DNA from 4 places in the Brevibacterium aurantiacum genome. Region 2 is predicted to be linked to each of the others. Evidence: riboswitches for the same ligand, from Rfam matches in the RefSeq annotation. Region 2 holds a riboswitch; each other region holds the start of a gene.

Region 1 (2,179 bases), 1.4 Mb from region 2:
TCGAGTACCAGAACTTCGTGTCGAACAATGCGATGCCCTGCGGGTCGACGATCGGCCCGCTGACCGCGACCCGCCTGGGCATGACCACCGTCGATGTGGGACCGGCACTGTACTCGATGCACTCGGCGCGCGAAATGGTCGCCATCAGCGACGTCGTGGCCCTCGGGGCCGCAGCGACGACCTTCCTGCAGGGCGCGTAGCCGCGCGGCACACCGGCCACTCAGCGTCGATCGGGGCGCTCCGGCCGCGCATCGTCGATCGGGACGCCTCGGCAGCCGGCCGGCCGCGGGGCGGACGCGGGGTGCCTGAGTTGGGTGCCTGAGTTGGGTGCCTCGGCGGCCCAGCGCTTCGCCCGCCGAGCGCCTCGGCCACCGCTCACTTCGCCAGCCGGCCGGACGCTTCGGCAGTCGGAGCCTCGACAGCCGGACCTTTCGGCGAAACGAGTGGTCGCTTCGTGCGAAGAACTGCTCTCGATCATCGCCGCGGTCGAAAAACTCGTCGCCCTTGACGACTTTTTCGACCGCGGCGATGATCGAGTCGCACCGACCCCTCACCGTCGATCGCGACGCACCGAACACTCAGCGTCGATCGCGACGCACCGGCCGCGCATCGTCGATCGGGGCGCCTCGCCCGCTCACTGACAGCGGATTATTCTTAACTGAATTCCCAGGTCAGCGCCTCAGTTCGAGGTGTCTGCGCGGCACTGCGGGTTTGTCCCGGCGCCGCTGGGCGTGATAGAAGTTGCACGACCCCACGGGAGCCTTCTGAAGAGGCTGAGATCAGGCTGAAACCGCCTGAGACCGTAGAACCTGATCCGGTTGATACCGGCGTAGGAAGTGAGGACTGCAGATGACTGCATTCACCCCTGAAACAACCGACCACACCACCGCTGTCTCCTCGGCCGAGGAGCACCCGGACACGTTCTCCACCGAGGAGCACCCAGACGCCTTCTCCACCGAACAGTACGCGACCCACTCGCAGGCGTGGATCGAGGACGCCGAGCACGGAATCCGCGTGCCTGTCACGCGCATCGAACTCGACGACTCGAACTCTCGGCCAAATGAGCCCGTCCACGTCTACCGCACCTCCGGTCCCGGCAGCATCCCTGAGCAGGGTCTGCCTGCGCTGCGCTTCCCCTGGATCGACTCGCGCGTCGACACCGAAACGTATGAGGCGCGCGGACATCTCATCGCCGATGACGGCCGAGCCGCCGTGCGCCGCGGCGCTCCCTCCCAGCAGTGGCAGGGCCGCAAGCCGGTTCCGCGTCGAGCCAAGGCCGGCCGCACGGTGACTCAGATGCACTACGCCCGGCAGGGAATCATCACCCCGGAGATGCGCTTCGTGGCGCTGCGCGAACAGTGCGATGTCGAACTCGTCCGCTCCGAGCTCGCCGCCGGACGCGCGATCATCCCCAACAACATCAACCATCCCGAATCCGAACCGATGATCATCGGCAAGGCCTTCCTCGTCAAGATCAACGCGAACATCGGCAACTCGGCGGTCACCAGCTCCATCGCCGAGGAGGTCACCAAACTCCAGTGGGCCGCGAAGTGGGGTGCCGACACCCTCATGGACCTCTCCACCGGCAACGACATCCACACCACCCGCGAGTGGATCATCCGCAACTCCCCGATCCCCATCGGCACCGTCCCGATCTACCAGGCACTCGAGAAGGTCGACGGCGATGCGAACGCGCTGACCTGGGAGATCTACCGCGACACCGTCATCGAGCAGTGCGAGCAGGGCGTTGACTACATGACCGTCCACGCGGGAGTGCTCCTGCGCTACGTCCCACTCACTGCCGATCGGGTGACGGGCATGGTCTCGCGCGGTGGTTCGATCATGGCCGGCTGGTGCCTGGCCCACCACAAGGAGAACTTCCTCTACACCCACTTCGACGAGCTCTGCGAGATCTTCGCCCAGTACGATGTCGCCTTCTCCCTGGGCGACGGACTACGCCCAGGCTCCATCGCCGACGCCAACGATGCCGCCCAGTTCGCCGAGCTCGACACCTTGGCCGAGCTGACCGAGCGCGCGTGGACCCACGACGTCCAGGTGATGGTCGAAGGGCCCGGGCACATTCCACTCCACCTCGTGCGGGAGAACGTCGAACGCCAGCAGGAACTGTGTCACGGCGCTCCCTTCTACACCTTGGGTCCGCTGGTGACCGACATTGCGC
Region 2 (2,179 bases):
TGTGCAGCGCATCGAGGAAGTTCACGGAGAAGCTGCCGGGTCCGCGTGCACCCTCGGCGGCGGTCTCACCGGCGACCTTGAAGTGAGCGTGGGCTGCGACCACGGCCTCGAACCTCGCCGAGGCGGTCGTTGCGCCCACGAGATACGCGGCGGTGACTGCGCCGAGAGAGCATCCGGTGCCGATGACCAGCGGCATAAAGGAGTGTCCCCCATCGAGGCGGGCGACATGGTCGGCCCCGTCGAAGTGAGCGACGATCGCGTCCTTGGGACCTGAGACGGCAACGATTGCTCCGGTGGACTTGGCCAGTTCGGCCGCGGCCGGAATCACCGCATCAACCTCGTCGGTGGAGTCCACTCCCCGACCACCCAGGCCCACTCCGGCCAGTGCCGCGATCTCGGAGGCGTTGCCACGGATGGCAGTGGGTGAAGAGTTCGCCGCGCGACGGATTCGTGTGGTCCGGAAGTCGACCGCCCCAATGCTCACCGGGTCGAGGACCCACGGCTTGGAGTCTGCATTGGCTGCGTCGATGGCGGCGTCAGCGGCAAGGAACTGCTGATTCGTGGCGGTGCCGAAGTTGACCAGCAGTCCGCTGGAGATGCGCGTGAACTGTGCGGCATCGGCCTCGTGGTCGAGCATCGCCGGGGCGGCACCGACGGCCAGGAGCACGTTGGCGCTGAATTGCTGCACAACGGTGTTCGTGATGCATTGGATGAGTGGATTGCTCGCACGCAGTCGTGCATTGGCAGAACGCAGGTCGAAGTCAACCATGACGATCCCTTCGCTAGTATGGCCCAGATCAGGTTCGATGGGTGTTCTCTCAGCCTCACGCGATCAACGTCAGGCACCCCATGTCATTGCCCACGACTGTATCAGCACGTCTGAAGTTGGGCGAAGCGGCAACGCTGAGGAGCGCGAGCGGAAACCTGAGAAGGGCAAACCGGAACCCGGGCCCACCTCGGCGCCTATATGCCAACACATCGAGCGGACCACTGATCATCGAGGGCACCAGTTGCAACTGGTACTTTCGACGCTCAGTGGTCCGCTCGATGAGCTTGCTTGGCGAGAGGGCGACCGGCGCTAACCGTGACCCTCGCTAACCCCGACGTTCGCTAACCCCGTCCGACGTACCTTTGTCCGCGGCGGCTCAGTGCGTCGATGACGACGGCCGTGAGCAGGACGAGCGCGGTGATGATCTGCTGTGCATCGGAGTTGAAGCCGATGAGGTAGAGACCGTTGTTGATCGCACCGACGACCAGGGCACCGAGTACGGCTGCCCAGGCTGTACCGCGACCACCGAAGAGCGAGGTGCCCCCGATGACCGCTGCGGCGATCGCGTTGAGCAGGTCCTGTGTGCTCACCAGCGTCGATCCCGCGTTGGTCGTCACACCGGTCTTGATGAAGCCGAACAATGCGGCCAGCACACCGGCGGCCATGAACACGCTGATGCGCACCCAAGTCACCCGAATGCCCGCACGTCTGGCGGCTTCGACCTTGCCGCCGACCGCGTAGATCGAGCGCCCGTACTTGGTCTTGCGCAGCACCAGATCGATGACGATCGCGATGACGATCATGAGGAAGAACGGCATCGCCAGACCGAAGTCCTGGTTGACCAGGATGAGGAACCCGAACACGACGACGGTGAGGATGGCAATGCGCACGATCACCGAGGTCCAGCTGGGACTGTCGAGTCCCTCGTTGTGACGGCGCAGCTTCGAGTAGATGATCCCCGCACCGAAGCCGATGACGGCGACTGCCCCGAATACGTAGGCCCAGATCGCCGGGAAGTAGAAGCTCGCAAAGTCGAAGGCGAAGGTGTCGGCCATCGACAGGTTCTTCTGCACGCCCAGAGTGGTCAACGTCAGCCCAGTGAACGCCAGCAACCCTGCCAAAGTGACCACGAAGGCCGGTATCCCGACCACCGCGAAGAACCAGCCCTGGATCGCGCCGACGACGAGACCCAATACCAGCATGATGACCAGTGCGATCAGAGGCGGAACCCCTTGCCTGACCACCAACACACCCAGCAGTGAGGCGGAGAGCCCACCCAATTGCGCCAGCGACAGGTCGATCTCGCCGAGGAGCAGGATCAGGTTGATGCCCAACGCCAGGATCGCGAGGAACGCGACCTGCGTGGACAGGTTGACCAGGTTGGCCGGTGAGATGAACTTGCTGTTCGCC
Region 3 (2,179 bases), 2.0 Mb from region 2:
GTTCCGCACCAGGCTGCACCGCAGGGTTGGAGGGTCCGGCCGTCTCCGGCACCCAGATCCCACACTCAACCAGCACCTCGGCGAGCGCAGGATCACCGAAGACCGACCTCGGCAGACCCTGGGCAAGCAGGCCCGCTGGGCCGAGGACGATCACGGTGTCCACGTGATCGAGCCACAGTCCGACCCGGTGTTCGACGATGACCATCGTCGCCGAGGTAGCCGCCTGGGTCTCGAGGACAGCATCCCGAACGGAGGCGGCGGAATCCGGATCGATATTGGCCGTCGGCTCATCGAGGATGATCACCTGCGGTGCCATCGCGTGGATTCCTGCCAGCGCCAGACGCTGCTTCTGTCCTCCGGACAGTGCAGCGGTGGGATGGTCGTGGGGGAGACCCAGGCCCATTGCCGCAAGGGAAGTTGGAATGCGAGCGGCGATGACGTCGGCGGGCAGGCCCAGATTCTCCATGCCGAAGGCGACATCATCACCGACCCGGGAGAAGATCACCTGCGAATCGGGGTCCTGGAGGACCAGCCCGGTCTCACCTCGGCGCGGATCCGGTGGACGGTCACCGATGAGAAGCTGACCATCTGCCTCACCCGACTCGGCAGGCAGAACTCCGGCGATCGCATGCAGGAGGGTGGTCTTACCTGCCCCGGACGGGCCGAGCAGAAGCACCTTCTCACCTGCTGCGATGTCCAGATCGAGGGGACCGACCGCGGGTTCATCACGGTCGGCATGGCGCCACGAGAACCCGCGGGCGCGAATCGGCAGGGCCATCAGCGCGCTCGGCCGGAGGCGAAGGCGCTCAGGGCCCCGGTCTTCGCGATCGCCCGGTAGGCGAACCAGGCGCCGATGCCGGAGATGACGATGCCGGAGATGATCGCGCACACGGCATAGGCAGCCTGGTAGCCGAACTGCCATTCGGCGTTGTACATGATGTTCTCGCTCACGGACATGAACGCGGCGGCCAGCAGCCCGGCCAAGCTCGTGACCCACAGGGTGAACCTGCGATAGCCGAAGGCCGCGAAGATGAGTTCGGCGCCGAGGCCTTGGACGAGTCCGGAGAGCAGAACGGTGGCTCCGAAGTGAGAGCCCAGCACCGCCTCGACGATGGCGGCGATCATTTCGCACAGCAGAGCGGCACCGGGTTTGCGGATAATGGCACCGGCCAGAGGGCCGGCGAGGACCCAGAGGCCGGCGATGAGGCCGATCGATGGAGGGAAGGCCTGGAACCCGAGTTCGAGGACCTTCCAGCTCAGGGCCAGGACCCAGAAGATGAGTCCGACGCCGATTCCCAGCACGGCGGTGACAACGTAGTCGACGACCCGCCACTGCTTCGTCGCCGGTACCTGGGAATAGTGGGGCGCGGTCTTCACAGCGGAATCCGGCGCAGTCATTTCTGGCATAGTGCCTCCTCATATCAAGGAGGGGTAGAAGAGTCTCGACTTCCTTCGGCGGTGCTAGCCGCATCAGGTTCGAGGGTCTGCAGCTTCATCTGCACTCTCAGCGCCCCTTTCGGCGCTCCCCTGTCGTGAGAACCACTGTACCCCAGTCGACGCGCAGAGCTCGTTACGGAAAGTTCACCTGCCGTTGACTCGGCGGTCGCACGTCGGCGGCGGAGCTTTCATTACCGACGGGTAAGAATATTCGGGTGAAAGCACAACACCTGAGATCTCCGATGAGTATTCTGTCCGTTTCGGCACTGCTGGCGGCTCTCGTCGCAGTACCTGTCCCTGCGCATGCCGGGCTCACACCTGCCGAGCCCACGCAATCGCCCTCGACCTCGCCCTCGACGCAGCCAGAGGCGGACGAGGAGTCCGCGATCTCCGATGTGGTGCTGCAGGTCGGGGCGGATGAGAGCTCTCGCAACCTGTCATGGATGAGCGAGAACTCCGGTGACGGCGAGGTCCGCTGGGCTAAAACCTCGGAGCTTGAGGGCTCGGCTCTGCCCGAGGATGCCCATAGCGCCGAGACCAGCGACTCGGGCCTGTCGACCGATCTCAAGCGCCACTACAATCATGCGAGCATGACCGGTCTGGAGCCGGACACCGAATACTCCTACCAGGTCGGCAGCGAAGAGGATGGCTACTCAGCCGTGGCGCAGTTCGACACGGGTGGTTCCGGCGGCGACAGCGAATTCCTTGTCTTCGGTGACCCGCAGGTCGGGGCCGGCGGCGG
Region 4 (2,179 bases), 1.4 Mb from region 2:
GCCTGGCGCGGGTGGTGATGTCGGTGATCTCGGCCTCGAGGATTGCAGGGACGAGACGTTCGGCGTCGCGCAGCAGCTGGTGGACGCCTCCGGCGTTGATCCCGGACCGACCGTCCTCACGACTCGTGGCACCGAGGACGAGTTCACCGTCGGGACGAGGCACAACGTAGACGGGCCGACCTTTGACCAGCCCACGGATCGTGCGTGTGAGAAGCGGGGTCAGAGTCTCGGGCGCCCGCAGTCTGATCACCTCGCCCCATACCTGGCGCAGGGGCAGCGCGGGAACTCCGGAGATGTCGTTGCAGGAACCGCCCGCGGCCACGACGACCTGATCGGCCTGCAGTCTCGTCCCATCCTCGAGTTCGACACCGACGGTCCGATCCGCCTGAGAGAGCAGACCGGTCACTCGGGCACGGACAACGGAGTCACCGAGGACGGCCAGCAGTGCACCAGTGAGTCGACGGGGATCGATCGAATGATCCCCGGGAATGGTGACCGCACCGCATACCCCGGGTGAGAGCGCCGGTTCCAGATCCCTGGCTCTTGACCCGGGAACGAGGGAGACGTCGAAACCGGCTGCGCGCTGCAGGTCGATGAGTTCGCGCAGAGAGGCGAGATCGGCCCGGTCACCGGCACACACAAAGGTCTCGGCGCTCGAATACCCCAGATCATGGCCAGACGCGGCAGCCAGCTCGGCGGCGAAGTCCGGGTACAGGTCTGCTGAGGCACGCATCAGCGGGTACAGGGGAGACTGCCCCCACACCACCTCGGCGGCCGGAGCCAGCATCCCCGCCGCAGCATGGGAGGTACCCATGGCGGGAGCCGGATCGATGATGGTGACGCTGACGCCGCGACGGCGCAGATTCCAGGCAGTGGACAAGCCGATGATCCCGGCCCCCACAACAATGACGTGCACGTGCTTCTCCCTCCGGCGGCATGATCCGCATCAGGTTGAACGGTCGGCACAAAGCCCTCTCAGCCCCCTTTATGAGGCTCCCGCGAACTCCTCTACTCTAGGAGCATGGCCGCAGATATGACAATGGACGCCGCAGTCCACGACACAGACAGAGCCGCACGACTGGACCGGCTTCACGCGTCCAGGCTCTATGTCTGCACCGATTCCCGCAGCGCGCAGGGCGATCTCCCCGAGTTCCTTGATGCCGCCTATGCCGGTGGCGTCGACATCATCCAGCTGCGCGACAAGGGCCTCGAAGCCCGCGCTGAGATCGAAGCACTCGAAGTCCTCAGGGAGGCAGCCCATCGTCACGGGAAGCTGTTCTCCGTCAACGACCGTGCCGATGTGGCCCTCCTCGTCGGCGCCGACGTCTTCCACATCGGCCAGGGCGACCTCACCAGCGAACAGGCACGCACGGTCCTCGGCCCCGACGTGATCCTGGGCCGCTCGACACACTCCATCGAACAGGCCCACGCCGCCGAGGCGGACCCCGAGATCGACTATTTCTGTCTCGGCCCCGTGTGGGAGACCCCCACCAAACCCGGCCGGGCCGCCATCGGAGTCGAACCCCTGCGTGCGCTCGCCACCACCGCAGCCAAACCCTGGTTTGCAATCGGTGGGATCTCCGCTGGTGAGCGGCTGGCGGAAGTCCAGGCCGCGGGAGCACAGCGCATCGTCGTCGTCCGCGCAGTGACCGCAGCAGATGACCCCGCGGCGGCAGCTAAGGAACTCAAACAGGCATTGTGACAGCGCGCAGCGCAGACGCCACGGAATCCATCTGACATGGGAGAGCACACAGTGAAGATACTCATTGCCGGAGCCGGCGCAACCGGCGGAGCGTTCGGCACCCGCCTGTTCGAAGCAGGACGCGATGTCACATTCTTCGTCCGCGAGGCCCGAGCACAGACGATGAGGGCCAACGGTCTGCGATTCGTTGCACCCGGGGAGGACCGGACGAACCACATCCCCGTCCTCACCGCAGCCGAACTCGCCACTGCCAACGGCTCGAGTTCGACGTCTTTCGACCTGGTGATCGTCGCGGTCAAGGCCAACGGTCTGGAGTCGATCATCGACGACATCAGACCCGCAGTGGGGGAGGACACCCTCATCATTCCGTTCCTCAACGGCATGGCTCAGATCGAGCGATTGGTCGAGGAGTTCCCCGGCCAGGTGCTGGGCGGTCTGGTCAAGATCGTCGGGACGATCATGGACGGTGCCGTCCAC

What was found. Region 2 has a riboswitch for thiamine pyrophosphate ahead of thiM (hydroxyethylthiazole kinase). Riboswitches for the same ligand answer to the same signal wherever they lie in the genome.
Region 1: linked by a shared signal. The riboswitch ahead of thiC (phosphomethylpyrimidine synthase ThiC) and the one ahead of thiM (hydroxyethylthiazole kinase) in region 2 are both predicted to bind thiamine pyrophosphate.
Region 3: linked by a shared signal. The riboswitch ahead of CXR25_RS04975 (ECF transporter S component) and the one ahead of thiM (hydroxyethylthiazole kinase) in region 2 are both predicted to bind thiamine pyrophosphate.
Region 4: linked by a shared signal. The riboswitch ahead of thiO (glycine oxidase ThiO) and the one ahead of thiM (hydroxyethylthiazole kinase) in region 2 are both predicted to bind thiamine pyrophosphate.

What each region holds. Positions count from the first base shown of each region.
Region 1 covers NZ_CP025333.1:482,562-484,740, reverse strand. Annotated here, with positions in the region: gene CXR25_RS02185 (M18 family aminopeptidase) at 1-200, shown strand, start outside; gene CXR25_RS18750 (hypothetical protein) at 444-641, shown strand; TPP riboswitch at 745-854, shown strand; gene thiC (phosphomethylpyrimidine synthase ThiC) at 850-2,179, shown strand, end outside.
Region 2 covers NZ_CP025333.1:3,128,820-3,130,998, forward strand. Annotated here, with positions in the region: gene thiM (hydroxyethylthiazole kinase) at 1-769, opposite strand, end outside; TPP riboswitch at 757-860, opposite strand; gene CXR25_RS14490 (sugar ABC transporter permease) at 1,111-2,179, opposite strand, start outside.
Region 3 covers NZ_CP025333.1:1,092,253-1,094,431, forward strand. Annotated here, with positions in the region: gene CXR25_RS04970 (ABC transporter ATP-binding protein) at 1-778, opposite strand, end outside; gene CXR25_RS04975 (ECF transporter S component) at 778-1,398, opposite strand; TPP riboswitch at 1,431-1,539, opposite strand; gene CXR25_RS04980 (purple acid phosphatase family protein) at 1,680-2,179, shown strand, end outside.
Region 4 covers NZ_CP025333.1:1,692,289-1,694,467, forward strand. Annotated here, with positions in the region: gene thiO (glycine oxidase ThiO) at 1-916, opposite strand, end outside; TPP riboswitch at 907-1,010, opposite strand; gene thiE (thiamine phosphate synthase) at 1,034-1,702, shown strand; gene CXR25_RS07830 (2-dehydropantoate 2-reductase) at 1,739-2,179, shown strand, end outside.